2 regions of the Clostridium sulfidigenes genome follow, and region 2 is predicted to be linked to the other one. Evidence: a T-box and tRNA genes for the amino acid it is inferred to sense, from the RefSeq annotation. Region 2 holds a T-box; the other holds one or more tRNA genes.

Region 1 (7,603 bases), on a different contig from region 2:
GGCCATATACTATGCTTCTAATAGTAAAAGTGTTAAGGTGAAGTTGTCATATTATAGTGCTACAGCTCTATTTTTAATAAATCTTTGTTTAACTGGCTCAAGAGGGGTTTTTATTGGATTTATGTTTGGATTAGTTTCCCTATTACTATTGAAAATAAAAAGAAATAAGAGTGATATAATAATAATTATATCTATTTTATTAGTTATAGGTGTAGTAGGGTTTACACCTCCAAAGGTATCTGATATATCTCAAGAGATTACTGGTCATCAGATTGAGAGGTCTTTTGACACTAGAGAAGAAATATGGTTAGGATCTTTAAGGATGATAGAAGAGAAACCATTGACTGGTTGGGGAATGTTAGGAACTATAGAGCATGGTAATGAATTCTCAAGGTATAGTCGTGTCATTAATCATTCTCATAATATATGGCTATCATTATTAACTTCTTTAGGAGTAATCGGACTTTTAATTTACTTATATATAAGAGCAAATATTTATAAAGATTTAATATATCTTTATAAATCTGGATATAGTAGTGTAGCGTTACTAATGGCAATACAGGTAGTTGTTTTAGTTCATGGAGTAATTGATTTTACAATAATAACTCCACAAATAGGAATACTATTTATTGGATCATCATCTATAGTCACAGCTCTAGCAAAAGAAAGTGTTAGTGTGTTTTCAAAAAGAAGAAGTATAGCTGTATAGTTATTAAGTTTTGTAAAAGCTTTTATGAAGAAGTTTATTCTCATAAAAGTTTTTTTTATATATTAGAGCTTAAGTAAAGGCTAAGTACAGGATTTTCATTTATTAAAGTTATATATGTAATTAGTATAATAGATTAATTTATATTGTTGTATTAATATTACCAATAAGTAATATTATACTTATCAATAATTAGTATTGGTAAATTGCTATATAAAGCAATAAAATGAAATTAAGAAATTTATAACAAGGTTTTAATAGGGGGCATTACATTATGAATCTAGAGTATTTAAAAGAGCTGGAACAGCCTATTAGAGAAAAATTGATGAGAGAAGAGTTGGGGGAAGAAAAGTGTAAAATAATTGACAAGTTCAATTTACATCCCAATGAAAACTTATATTGGGAAAGAGTAGAGCCCAAATACCCTAATCAAGAATATTTTAGTCATAAACTAGCAACGAAGAGTACGCCTATAGGGATAATATTTCATATAAATAGATTATGTTATGCAAAAACTAAATATTTTGAACAGAATTGGGATAAATTTGTTCCATGTATATATAGTTATATAAATAATTTTGTAGAAACGGAAATTTATAATATGGAGTATATCAAACATAAAAGTACAGGTTTAATTCTAGATTTGCGAGAACTTGCAAAAATTCATTGGATAGATGATTTCAGAGCCATATGTACTTACTTAGAAGAGAAAGAGATAGAAATGCAATCATAATAGGAAAATTAAATTTATAAGAGCTTAGTTATCATCAGATAATTAAGCTCTATTCTTATAAATGACTATAAAAGAAGAAATATTTAGGTTAATATATTAAATAGATAAGCAAATACATTTAATAGTATATTATTATCTTGAAAGGAGAGATAAATATAATAAATATAGATTGGAAGCCGGATAAAAACTTAAATAAGCCTCTATATATTCAAATTGTAGAGTACTTTAAGGAGAAAATAAATGGAGGAGAATGGCAAGTCGGATTCATGATTCCTACGCAACGAGAATTAGCTAAAATTTTTAATGTAAATAGAAGTACTATTGTTTCAGCTATAGATGAGTTAAAGGCAGAAGGAATCTTAGAGGGTAAGGGAAAGGGTGGAACTAAAATAGTAAATAATGTATCACCTTTATTATCTAATATACAACCAGATTGGAAGTCCTATATTGATGAAGGCATTCATATCCCTAATGTTAAGACTATTAAGAAAATCAATACCCTTGAGTTTAGAGAAGATTATATACGATTGAGCACTGGAGAACCATCATCAGAATTATTTCCAAAAGAAGATATGAAAATAATATTAAATGAAGTAGCAAAGGATATGGATAATTTAGGATATGAAAGTCCCAGTGGAACTATGTATCTTAGGCAGCAAGTAAGTAATTATTTAAAGACAATTGGCATATATGCATCACCAGGTTCTATACTTATTGTTTCTGGAGCTTTGCAAGCAATGCAGCTAATTTCTATGGGATTATTGCAAAAGGGTTCTACTGTATTGTTAGAAAATCCTTCTTATATGTACTCACTTCAAATATTTCAGTCATTAGATATGAGAAGAAGTGGTATACCTATGGATAATGAAGGAGTTATGGCTAATTTAATTCCAGATTACATAAAAAAACATGTTCCATCTATACTATATACTATACCAAATTTTCAAAATCCTACTTCTATAGTCATGTCAGAAAAAAGAAGAAAAGAGTTGATAAAGGTTTGTCAGAAAGAAAAGTTACCTATTATTGAAGATGATGTATATAGGGAGCTTTGGATTGACGCTCCACCACCGGACCCTATTAAGAGTATAGACACTAATGGATTGGTATTATATGTAGGGAGTGTATCAAAGACATTATGTCCAGGATTAAGAATTGGTTGGATTGTGGGACCAGAACCAGTAATTGAACGATTAGGTGATATAAAGATGCAAACTGATTATGGTTCTAGCTCTTTATCGCAACTTACTGTGGGTAAGTGGCTAGAAACGGGATTGTATGAAAATCATTTAAAAGAGATAAGAAGTCAATTAACTATAAGAAGAGATGTAACAATAAATGCCTTAAATAGATACTTTAAGGATATAGCTACTTGGGAAATACCCTCAGGGGGTTATTATGTTTGGATTACTTTAAAGTATAAAATAGGTATGTATAAGCTTTTTGATGAAGCATGTAAAATGGGAATTTTATTGTATCCTGGATATATATATGATGCTAATTTTAACAATTCTTTGAGAATATCTTTTTCCTATGCACCTATAGAAGAGCTAGAGGAAGGTTTATTAAAACTATCATTGCTTATTAAAGAATTAGTTAGAAGGTAAGAACTCTGTTTAGCGCGATTAAGCAATCAGCTAAATTTAGAATTATATTTGTTTAATTACTCATAACATAATTATATGGTTGTGTTATGAGTAGTTTTTGGTTGGGTTTATTTTAATTAATATGGATGGAGAAGTATTGAGTGAATTTTCTTATAATATAAACAAGATAGCAGCTGTTAAATAAAACTAATTTAAATTAGGTATCTTTATATTAGGGGACTGGAGAGGATACTATGTTAGAAAACACTTTGATTAATGATATCCATATAAAGGAAATAGAGGAGCTGGAAGAATTTCCGCTACTAGAGATAGATTTAAAAAAGGTATATGATAATACTAAATATGTAGTGGATTTATGTAAGAATCAAGGAATTTCTGTAGCAGGAGTAGTTAAAGTTGTACATGCTATGCCACAGATAGTTTCAGAGATGGATAAGGCAGGATGTGAGTATCTTGCTACATCTAGAATAAATCAAGTTATAGAGATGAAAAAACAAGGTGTAAAAAAACCTGTTATGCTTATAAGAATACCTATGCATAATGAAATAAAACAATTAGTGGAATATGTGGATATAAGTTTAAACTCTGAAATTGAAACTTTAAAGAAAATAAACGAAGAGTGTAAATACAAAAACAAGAATCACAAAGTTATTTTAATGATGGATTTAGGTGATTTAAGGGAAGGTATTGTAGATGAAAAAGAGTTCATAAACTTAGCCTTATATGTAGAGAAAGAATTAACTAATGTAAAACTTTATGGTATAGGGACAAATTTAGGATGCTATGGTTCTGTGAAACCTACAGAAGAGAATTTAGGTAAATTATGTGATGTAGCAGAAAAAATAGAAGCTTTGATTGGAAGAGAATTGGATGTGGTCTCAGGAGGAGCTACTTCTTCGTTAACTTTAATTTGGGATGGAAAAATACCAAGTAAAATTAATAATTTAAGAATTGGAGAAGGAATATTAGTTGCTAAGGATTTAGATGATTTTTGGGAGTATGATATGTCCATGTTACATCAAGATGCATTTGTGCTAAAAGCTCAGGTAGTGGAAGTTAAAAATAAGCCATCTCATCCAATTGGTGAAATATTTATAGATGCATTTGGGAATAAGCCAACCTATGAAGATAGAGGCGAAAGAAGACGTGCATTATTGGCAATAGGTAAGCAGGATTTTGTTTCTGTAGATACTTTAATACCTATAGATAAAAATATAGAGGTAATTGGTGCTAGTAGTGATCATTTAATTATAGATATAGAAGACTGTAAAACAAATTATAAAGTTGGTGATGTTATAGAATTCAATATATATTATCCTCACTTATTATATCTAAGTGGATCAAGGGATGTAAATAAGAAATTTATATAATGAAGATAAAAGATGTTTAAATACAATATAGGTATATGCAATAGATATTTTGAAATCTATTGCATATACCTATAATTATTTACAAAATTAAATAATATTAATATAATAATATTTGTGACAAGGACATGTGCCATTAGCTCAGTTGGCAGAGCACCTGACTCTTAATCAGGGGGTCCAGGGTTCGAACCCCTGATGGCGCACCAAGGGAAACAATACTGTAGAGTGTTGTTTCTTTTTTAATAAAAATTTTTTTGAAAAAAGTAGCTCGTAAAATAATTAATATGATTAAATTAATCTATAAAAGTATAAACTGAATTGGTTTATATTTTTTTACATTAAATGATAAATATTTATTTAATGTATTTTAATAAAATACTTTACAAAACTTACAGTGGGTTGTATAATAATATTTGTGACAAGGACATGTGCCATTAGCTCAGCTGGCAGAGCACTTGACTCTTAATCAAGGGGTCCAGGGTTCGAACCCCTGATGGCGCACCATACCTCGTAGTACTAATAAGTATTACGAGGTATTTTACATTTTAAACTAAAAAATAGTATAGACTTAATTAATAAAATATATTAAGGTTAATATAGATTTTATACAAAATGAAAGAAGGAAAAATAATGAATCATTTATCAACAGAAAAAACTAATGCTCCTATTTGGTTTATATTTAGACAAAATGAATTATTAGTAGAAGAAAAAGAGGATAAAATTTTTATACCAAGATTTAAAGATTTAGAATCAGTTAATATTAATCCAGTAAGAGTTCAAGATCTAGGAACTAGAAGTTGTGGTAAATGTTACTCTGTAGAGGTATCAAAAGAGTATACAGAGCCTTTGGGTATGAAATTTATAACCTTAAGAAACTTATATGGACAAGTTTCTGATGAAATATATATAGAAGCGGGACGTGCTATTCAAATCATGAATTGGGATAGAACCCATCAATATTGTGGTGTTTGTGGTAATAGTACTAATACTATACTAAATGAATATGGGAAAATATGTCCACAGTGTGGTTTTATAAGCTACCCTAGAATAAGTCCTGCTATAATAGTTGCTATAGTTAAAGATGGTAAATTACTTCTTGCTAAAAATGCTAAGTCAAAACATAATTTTTATAGTGTTTTAGCAGGATTTTTGGAACCTGGTGAAACATTAGAGGAATGTGTAGAGAGGGAAGTAATGGAGGAAGTGGGAATAGAAGTTAAAAATATAAAATATTTTGGTAATCAACCATGGCCATTTCCTAATTCTCTTATGGTAGGGTTCACAGCAGAATATGATAAGGGTGAAATAAAGGTTGATGGAGTTGAAATTGAAGAGGCAAACTGGTTTGAGGTAAATAATTTACCTAGTATTCCTGGAAGCATTAGTATTGCAAGAAAACTAATAGATTGGTTTAAGGATAATTATACTGAGATCTAGATTTTATAATTAAATTAACAATAGAATTTATAGGAAAAGTATATTGAGTTTTACAGTATACTAAAAAAACTTTAACACATAATAAACAATGAATATATGTGTTAAAGGAGGGATAAATATGGATCATGATTTATTAAGAGAACAACAATATGAGATTAAACAACGTGAAGAAGATAAAAGGAAATACAAAAAGGAGAACTATCTTCGTAATGGCAATAAATCTCAAGGTCAATACGCTCAAAGTAGTTTTAATACTACTATTGAAGAACCAGGTACCAATGAAAGTGGTATCGTAGCAAAAAAAAACGGTTATTAGAATTAAATATTTTATTTATAAAAGGGCTATTTCAAAGTAATCTAAATCTTAATTATGTTGAGTATTATCTGGTAATGGTATTAAAGTATAAACTCAACATTTCAGAGATTCTAGAAAATTATTTTGAGATAGCTCTTTAGGGTTTAATTATAAAATCTCAGAATTTGAAAAGAAAAATAATGTGCTAAGGAATTATATAAAAACTTCAATAAAAAATTCCTACTATGTTATAATAAAGCTATTGAAATTTTACATAGCATATAAGGAGCAATTAAGGATGAATAAGAATAAAGTTAAGGCTTTTGCCACTTGGGCAAGAAGCAATCTTATTGAAAAAATAAAAGATAGAGCATATAAAATAGGTATTGAAGATAATAGAATTAGAGATATAGAAGTGGTTAAAAGTGGATTTAAAGTAGTGGGTGGAGAAGAAATATTTAATATTTCACCTAAGCATAGAAAATCACTAATAAAGGAAATAGAATCAAAATCTTTAGATGAAGTTGTGGAAGAAGTGGCTTATACTTGGTTTAACAGGTTTATAGCTTTAAGATATATGGAAGTAAATGATTATTTGCCCATTGGAATAAGAATTATATCTTCAGAGATACCAGGTAAAAGGGAACCAGATATTTTATTTAGGGTTGGTGAAGTTATAAGAGAGTTGAGACTAGATTCAGATTTAGTCTATAAATTGTTAGACAGTAGTAAAAATTCTGATAGAGAAAATCTATATAAATATATTTTAATAAGACAATGTAATGAATTAGGGAATATTATTCCTGGTTTATTTGAAAAAACAGAAGATTATACAGAATTGTTATTTCCTGATAATTTGTTAGAAGAAGGTTCCATACTAAGGAAAATGTGCAATGACATAGATGAAGAAGACTGGAAAGAGGAAGTAGAAATTATAGGGTGGATGTATCAGTATTATATATCTGAAAAGAAGGATAAGGTTTTTGATGATCTAAAGAAAAATGTAAAAATAACTAAAGAAAACATTCCAGCAGCTACTCAGTTATTTACTCCTAAGTGGATAGTGAAATACTTAGTAGAAAATTCATTAGGAACCATATGGATTCAAGGACATGAGGATGAAAATTTAAAGAATGAATTAAAATATTATTTAGAGGAAGACATTCAGGATTTCGAAATAGATGACATTTTACATAATATTAAATTGGGGAGAAAAAATTTACATCCTGAGGATATAAAGGTTCTTGACCCATGTATGGGTTCGGGGCACATATTGTTATATGCCTTTGATGTGCTTTATAAAATTTACAAATCTGTAGCTTATCCAGAGCGAGAGATTCCAAGAAAAATTTTAGAAAATAATATATTTGGGTTAGATATAGATTTAAGAGCTAGTCAAATTGGTATGTTCTGTCTTATTATGAAGGCTAGAGCGTATAATAGAAGATTTTTTAGAGA
Region 2 (7,603 bases):
CCTACCCCTTCTCCTTCATGTCCATATCCTTCTATCTTAATTATATAATCCTTATTCTTTGCAATTTCTATATCTACATGATTATTGTTTAATTCTAAAATAAGATTTTCTATCTCTGCTTCTCTTTCTTCACTTTCCCTATCCTCTTTTAGAAATCTTTCTTTTTCTAATGAAGCTTTCACTCTTTCTCTCTCTTCTTTTTCAGCTTCTTCTATAACTTTAACCTTACTTATCTCTTTACGTATTTTCATAAAACCACCCTTTATTAGCTTCTAATTAATTTTAATTTTATCAGAAAACTAGTCAATTAACCATAATAAGTAGTCATAATATAAAATTAAAGTAAGGGCAACTTTAGATTATTAATAAAATTAGCTAAAGTTACCCTTACTATAGTGAATTAAATCTTAAAAGTTTCACAGTCTGTTCTATTACTACTTATTGCACCTACCCCATTGATGTGTACAAAGTTTGCAACGCAATCCTTATTGATATTATACCTACAGTTTATTGCATCACATATTATTCTTGGTCCTGTACCTCCAGCGAAATTATTAAAGCTTTGTTTTACTTCTCCTCCAATATTCATATTATATACATTTGAAAGAGAATTTTTTATTCCCATTTCTGTGAAGCTTCCACACTGAGTATACTCACTAGAGTGAGCATTCGCTCCTTGTACATGGATAGTGTTAGCGGTGCACATTCCAGAGTTGTTGTGTGTACAATTAGTTGCATTACATGCTAAATTTCCACTCATTCATAGCACTCCTATTCTAAATTATTTTCTTAAGTTATTAGATAATACTATTATGTGGAAAAATATTTTTTTTATGCACGGGGTAGGCCTAAAATTATAGCTACTTCTTAATGCTAATATATCTAAATTAAAACTCTCGAAAAAATTAAAGACACCCTTAACGGGTGTCAATAATGAATCAGTTGCCAAAAATGTTATATTTTAAGTCTTATCCATTGGATTATTAATTATACATTAAATTTCAGATAATTTCAATATTTTTTATAAATTTTACATAAATACCATAATTATCTTAATTTTAAAATAATTCATGGGATGAAACTACTTAATATTAGCTTTGCCACTATATACCATTCCTACTTTTGAGTCCATAGTTATAAAGCATCCAGATTTTATAATTGAAGATGCGTTTTGTGCATTATATATAATAGGAATGTTTCTTGATGCACATTCTAGTAATACACTAGAACTCATCTCATCGCTTTCTACTATTATTCCACCAACTTCATTAAGCACATCTGAAAAATCTCTGCTTAATTTATCTACTATAATAATTTGCTTTTCATCTAGAGAATTAAAAAACTTCTTAGAATTATTTACATGCATTACTGTTCCAAAGGCTGTACCAGAATTACTTCCTTTACCTTGTAAAAGTACATCTCCTATAATATGAACCTTCATCATATTTGTACTACCTATGTAGTTCATTGGTATTCCTGCAACAATTACTACAAGATCACCCTTCTTTACATAATTAGCTGCTAATGCAATTTCTGAAGTCTTATCTATTAATTCATCTGTATCTTTTAATTTTGGAGTTATTACAGGGAACACACCCCAATTTAGTGCTAAACTTCTTGCAACCCTTTCATAAGGAGTACAAGCTATTACTTCACATTCCGGTCTATATTTAGAGATTTGTCTTGCAGTTTGACCGCTTTGAGTCGCTGTAATTATTGCTGATGCATTTAACTCCATTGCTGTTGTACATGTAGCTACACTTATAGCATTAGGCACATTAGCAACATGTAACTTTCTTCTTTTCTTAAAACTTTCCTCGTAGTTTATATATTCCTCTGCCTTCATAGCTATTTGAGACATAGTTTTTACAACTTCTACTGGATATTTACCACTGGCAGTCTCTCCACTTAGCATTATAGCATCAGTTCCATCAAAGATCGCATTAGCTACATCTGAAGCTTCTGCTCTAGTAGGTCTTGGATTTCTAATCATAGAATCTAACATTTGAGTTGCAGTAATTACGGGCTTTCCAGCTTCATTACATTTTTGTATAATCATCTTCTGAACTACTGGTACCTCTTCAGTAGGAATTTCTACTCCTAAATCCCCTCTTGCTACCATAATTCCATCAGAATATCTTATAATTTCATCAATATTATCTACGCCTTCTCTATTTTCAATCTTTGAAAATACTTGAATATAATCTCCACCATTCTTATCAAGAAGATGTCTTATATCTAGTACATCTGTACCTTTTCTTATAAAAGATGCAGCTACTATATCTACTTCACTTTCTATACCAAACATTAAATCTGCTATATCTTTCTCTGTTAATGCTGGAAGATTTAATTTAACTCCTGGCACATTCATTCCTTTGTGATTTCCTATAACTCCTGTATTTTCAACATGAGTTTTTATTTCTTTACCTTCTATAGATAATACTTTTAATGCCACTAATCCATCATTTATTAAAAGTATGTTTCCTGGTTTTACATCTTTATAGAGGTTTTTATAAGTAATAGAACATTTAGTTTCATCTCCTATAATATCCTCTCCACAATGAACTATAAAAGTTGTTCCTTCTTTAAGTTCTACAGTCCCATTTTCAAAGTTTCCAGTTCTAATCTCTGGTCCCTTTGTGTCAAGTAATATAGCAATATGCTTTTCTAATTCAGCTCTTGCTTCCTTAACCATATCTATTCTTCTCTTATGTTCTTCATGACTTCCATGAGAAAAATTTAATCTGGCAGCATTCATACCATTTTCAATTAACTTTTTTATAATTTCCTTTTCATCAGTAGTAGGTCCCATTGTACAAACAATTTTAGTTTTCTTCATAGTTATCCTCCCTTATATTTCATAGATTTAAATTTTTTTGCCTAGATAACTTTATTAATGTATAAAATTATATTAAAAAATTTGTAACTCTACATTATTTATGACACATTAATTAGACAAATCTACACTTAATTTGTATAACTCTTCATTAAAACATGATTTTAAATCTAAGGCTTCTTTTATATCTATATCTATAATTTTATTTGCCTTTATACCAATAAGTCTTGCTGTCTTTCCTTCTAGCAACACTTTTACGGCTTTACTACCCATTCTTGAAGCTAAAATTCTATCAAAAGCACTTGGACTTCCTCCTCTTTGTATATATCCAAGCACCGTTGCCCTAGTCTCTATACCCGTTATTTCCTCTACGCTTTTAGCTAATTTCTGTGCTCCACCTACACCTTCAGCTAAGATTATAATATTGTGAAGCTTACCATTACGTTTTCCTTTGAAAATATTCTCACATATATCTTCAATAGTAAATTTTTTCTCTGGAACTATTACCTGTTCCGCCCCACCAGCAATACCTGAAAATAAAGCTAAATCTCCACAGTTTCTTCCCATAACTTCAATTACACTCACTCTTTCATGGGAGCTAGAGGTATCTCTAATTTTATTTATAGCATCAATAGCCGTGTTTAAAGCTGTATCAAAACCAACTGTATAATCTGTATATGGTAAATCATTATCTATAGTACCAGGTATTCCAACTGTTGGTATGCCTAAATCACTTAATTCCTTAGCTCCTCTAAAGGATCCATCTCCACCAATGACTATAATTCCATCTATTTTTAGGACTTTAATAACATTAAGTGCCTTCTGTCTTCCCTCTGGTGTTTTAAACTCTTCACTTCTAGCAGTCCTTAGGATAGTACCTCCTCTTTGAATTATATCAGAAACAGAATGTCTATCCATCTCAAATATTTCTCCATTAATAAGCCCATTAAATCCTCTATGTACTCCAAATACCTGGACTTCATTTTCAATTCCAATCCTAACCACAGCTCTTATTGCTGCATTCATTGCTGGTGAATCTCCACCGCTAGTTAATACTGCAATTCTTTTCATGATATTACCCCCTAGCTTTATTGTGGTTGATATTTATAATCATCTCTTTTCATGTATTTTAATAATATATTTATAAATAATTCAACCCTTAAAATATGAATTTTTTTCACAACAATATATCCATCTAGGTTTATCCAACTACTGCATTAATAAAAAATCAATATACTATTTAATCTCTAATTACTTAAGTTAATTTTAATGTCTAAAGTTACTCATTGCAACCTCTTATTAAATGCATTTAAATGAATAACGATAAATTTTCCATTGTAAATGTTGTCAACTTTTAATAAAGTCTCTTATAATTTATTCTTCCCCATTTTATCCTTTATAATTAATAAATTTCATTAAAATTTACATGCAAAATTAAGAAGAGCTACCTCTATAATTAAACTAAGTTTTATCAACAATTCAATTTGCAATCTAATATTAATAAAGTTTTCTTATATCTTCATGCAAATTAAGGTTAAATCTAAGTAAAATTTGAACTAACTCTTCTTATATTATCTTTTAATTATCTTTTTACTAATGGAAAAGCAATTACATCTCTTATAGATGATGAGTTTGTTAAAAACATCATCATTCTATCTATTCCTATTCCAAGACCTCCTGCTGGTGGCATAGCTACATCTATAGCTACTGCAAATTCTTCATCCATTGGGCTAGCAGTTTCAAGTCCTGCTCTTAATTTTGCTGCTTGCTCATGAAGTAAAATTCTTTGTCTTAATGGATTATTAAGTTCTGAATATGCATTTCCAAGTTCTACTCCAAAGGCATAAGGTTCAAATCTTTCTATTAACTCTGGATTTTCTCTATGAACTTTACATAGTGGAGACGAATCTAATGGAAAATCTATTACAAAGGTTGGCTCTATTAATTTATCCTCGCAATAAGCCTCAAATAATGTAAGTATTAAGTCTCCTTTATTTGCTTCCTTAATATTAAATCCGACCCTTTGCTCCCCTTCTAATAATCCTTTTTCTATAATTAGAGGTACTATTTCTTCCTTAGTTAATCTCTCCACATCTATCCCTGTATCTTTAAGAACTAGATTGCACATAGTTTCTCTCTTCCAAGGGGCTTTAAAGTCAATTTCAACACCATCATATACAGCCTTAGTTGTTCCTTTGATTTTAGTAAATACGTGCTCATATAAATCTTCCATAATTCTCATCATATCATTATAGTCAGCATAAGCCATGTAACATTCAAACAATGTAAATTCTGGATAGTGAGTTCTATCTATTCCTTCATTTCTAAAGGAACGTCCCATACTAAAAACTCTATCAATGCCTCCAACCATCAATCTTTTTAAGTATAACTCTGGAGATACATTCATAAATACTTCACAGTCTAATGCATTTACATTAGTTATAAATGGTTTAGCTTCTCCTCCACCATATTTTGTATCTAAAATAGGGGTTTCCATTTCCATAAACCCTTTAGAATTCATAAACTCTCTTATGGCATACATAGCCTTAGCTCTATTTACAAATCTATCTCTTACATCTTCATTCATTATCATATCTAAGGATCTATGTCTTTGTCTTAAATCCATATCTTGAATTCCGTGATATTTTTCTGGAAGAGGTCTTATAGATTTTGAAAGCACGGTAACATTTAGAGCTTTAATAGTTATTTCTTCCGTTTTTGTTTTAAATGCGAATCCTTCTACACCAATTATGTCTCCTACATCAAGAAGTTTAATAACTCCATAGGCATCTTCACCAAGATCATTTTTACTTATATACACTTGAATATTTCCATTCTGATCCCTTAAATTTAAAAATGTTACTTTACCCATTCTTCTTAAAAGCATTATTCTTCCTGATAAAATAAATCTCTCTTCACTATCTATTTTATCAAAGTTTTTTGTTATATAGTTTGAAGTAGTGTTTGGCTCAAAAGTATAGGGATAAGGATTGATTCCTCTGCTTAAAAGTTCATTTAATTTTTTTATTCTCTCTACGTTAAATTCATTGGCATCTTGCATTATTTCTTGTAAGTTATCTAATTCTACATAATCATTGTACATATATAATAGTACCACCTTTCAATTTTGCTTTTTAATTTCTCATAACTTTTATGAAGCTAAATAACACCTCATTATAGTATTTTCTAGTAGACTCAGTTACGTTACTTTCGTCCATTATTATATTTTTGCAAAATAAAAACTCTCACCTCCAAGACAATAGTCTTGGGGACGAGAGTTTGGTAAGTTCAACTTCGTGGTACCACCCCAGTTTATTAATATGTCACCATATTAACCTTTTCAAGTACGGCTTTACAATAAAATATATTAAGCTTATACCCTAGCTCTATAACGGGAGCACCCGTTACACCATCTCTCTTCCTAAAGGAAACTTCTTTCTTTTTTAAGAAGCAACCTCACTTTAAGATAAACTCTAGTGAAGTAAAGATCCTGTGTACAACTCCGAGGCTTTTTTCACCAAACTGTTTTTTGCTTTCTCTCACCATCTAAAGCTCTCTGTAAAAAAATTGAGTTTGATTACTCTTCTCTTCATAGTTTTATTGAGTATATTTTAATATACTCAATATATAATGTCAAGAATTTTTAAAAAACTTATGTTATACAAAGCACCAAGCTAATTGCTTGGTGCCTAAAATAATTTATTTTATTATAATGTTAGCCTTAATCTTCTAAAACTTTAACATTATCATCCCCAAAGATTTCTCTCAGTTTAGATGTAGTATCATAATCATTATTAAGCCAACTATTTTTATTTATAAGATATTTTTTCTTCGTATTAGCAGCAAATAAGTAAGTTGGTGCTGAACCAAATTCCCCCATAAAATTGTCTCTTATAAGCTTCATTGCACTATTTAGCTTCCTATCATCTTCAACCCTTATATATATCTTATCCGTACTCACTTTAACTAATGGCGATATTTTTTCACATAATATTTTAGGTTGTTCTTCCTCTTCCAGGGCTATACGTCCTTCCACAGTGACTATTTCATCTTCCTCAATAAATTCTCTGCAAGCTGAAAATGTCTTTGGAAATATGACTAGTTCTATGGTTCCAAATAAATCCTCTAAGGTCGCAAAGGCCATAGCCTGATTATTTCTTGTAATTTTTTTAGAAACTGATGTTAAAAGTCCCCCTAAAATTACTTTTTGTTTATCTTTTACCTTTGAAACTCTCTCGCTAATAAGTCCTTCTACACCTGTACTTCCATCTTCTAAAGTATCTGCTAAAACTAAGTCTGATATCTTGTGAGAGGTTACATGTTTTAAAGTCTTCTCATAATCATCTAGTGGATGACCTGATAAATATATTCCTGTCATTTCTTTTTCCATAGCTAATAAATACTTTTTATTAAATTCCTGAATTTCTGGATAAACTATTTTAAAGGCACTATCTTCATCCTCAGCTCCTTGAAATAGACTGATTTGTCCTGGGACATTTCTCTTTCTTTCATTGTTTATTCCATCTAAAATTTTCTCAAATACAGCTATTAATTTAGATCTGTATACTCCTAAACTATCAAAGGCTCCAACTTTTATAAGACTCTCTACAGCTCTCTTATTTACTGCTCCAGAATCAATCTTGTTACAAAAATCGCTAAAGCTCTTAAATTTCCCTTTTTCCTTACGTCTTTCCACTATTGATTCTATAACATTTACTCCAACATTTTTTATGGCTGAAAGACCAAATCTTATAGTGTTACCTTGTA

The links. The T-box of region 2 lies ahead of lysS (lysine--tRNA ligase). A T-box ahead of a tRNA ligase gene usually reads a tRNA of that ligase, here a tRNA-Lys.
Region 1: it has a tRNA-Lys gene. The T-box ahead of lysS (lysine--tRNA ligase) is inferred to sense a tRNA for this amino acid. The anticodon was not compared.

What each region holds. Positions count from the first base shown of each region.
Region 1 covers NZ_JBQHQR010000004.1:51,218-58,820, reverse strand. The annotation lists gene ACTNBA_RS05725 (O-antigen ligase family protein) at 1-709, shown strand, start outside; gene ACTNBA_RS05720 (hypothetical protein) at 981-1,439, shown strand; gene ACTNBA_RS05715 (aminotransferase-like domain-containing protein) at 1,577-3,046, shown strand; gene ACTNBA_RS05710 (alanine/ornithine racemase family PLP-dependent enzyme) at 3,280-4,416, shown strand; tRNA gene ACTNBA_RS05705 (tRNA-Lys) at 4,544-4,619, shown strand; tRNA gene ACTNBA_RS05700 (tRNA-Lys) at 4,842-4,917, shown strand; gene nudC (NAD(+) diphosphatase) at 5,044-5,850, shown strand; gene ACTNBA_RS05690 (hypothetical protein) at 5,939-6,166, shown strand; gene pglX (BREX-1 system adenine-specific DNA-methyltransferase PglX) at 6,444-7,603, shown strand, end outside.
Region 2 covers NZ_JBQHQR010000003.1:262,107-269,709, reverse strand. The annotation lists gene rlmD (23S rRNA (uracil(1939)-C(5))-methyltransferase RlmD) at 1-251, opposite strand, end outside; gene ACTNBA_RS05110 (DUF1540 domain-containing protein) at 401-760, opposite strand; gene pyk (pyruvate kinase) at 1,082-2,839, opposite strand; gene pfkA (6-phosphofructokinase) at 2,948-3,907, opposite strand; gene lysS (lysine--tRNA ligase) at 4,419-5,939, opposite strand; T-box leader at 6,101-6,438, opposite strand; gene ACTNBA_RS05090 (DNA polymerase III subunit alpha) at 6,558-7,603, opposite strand, start outside.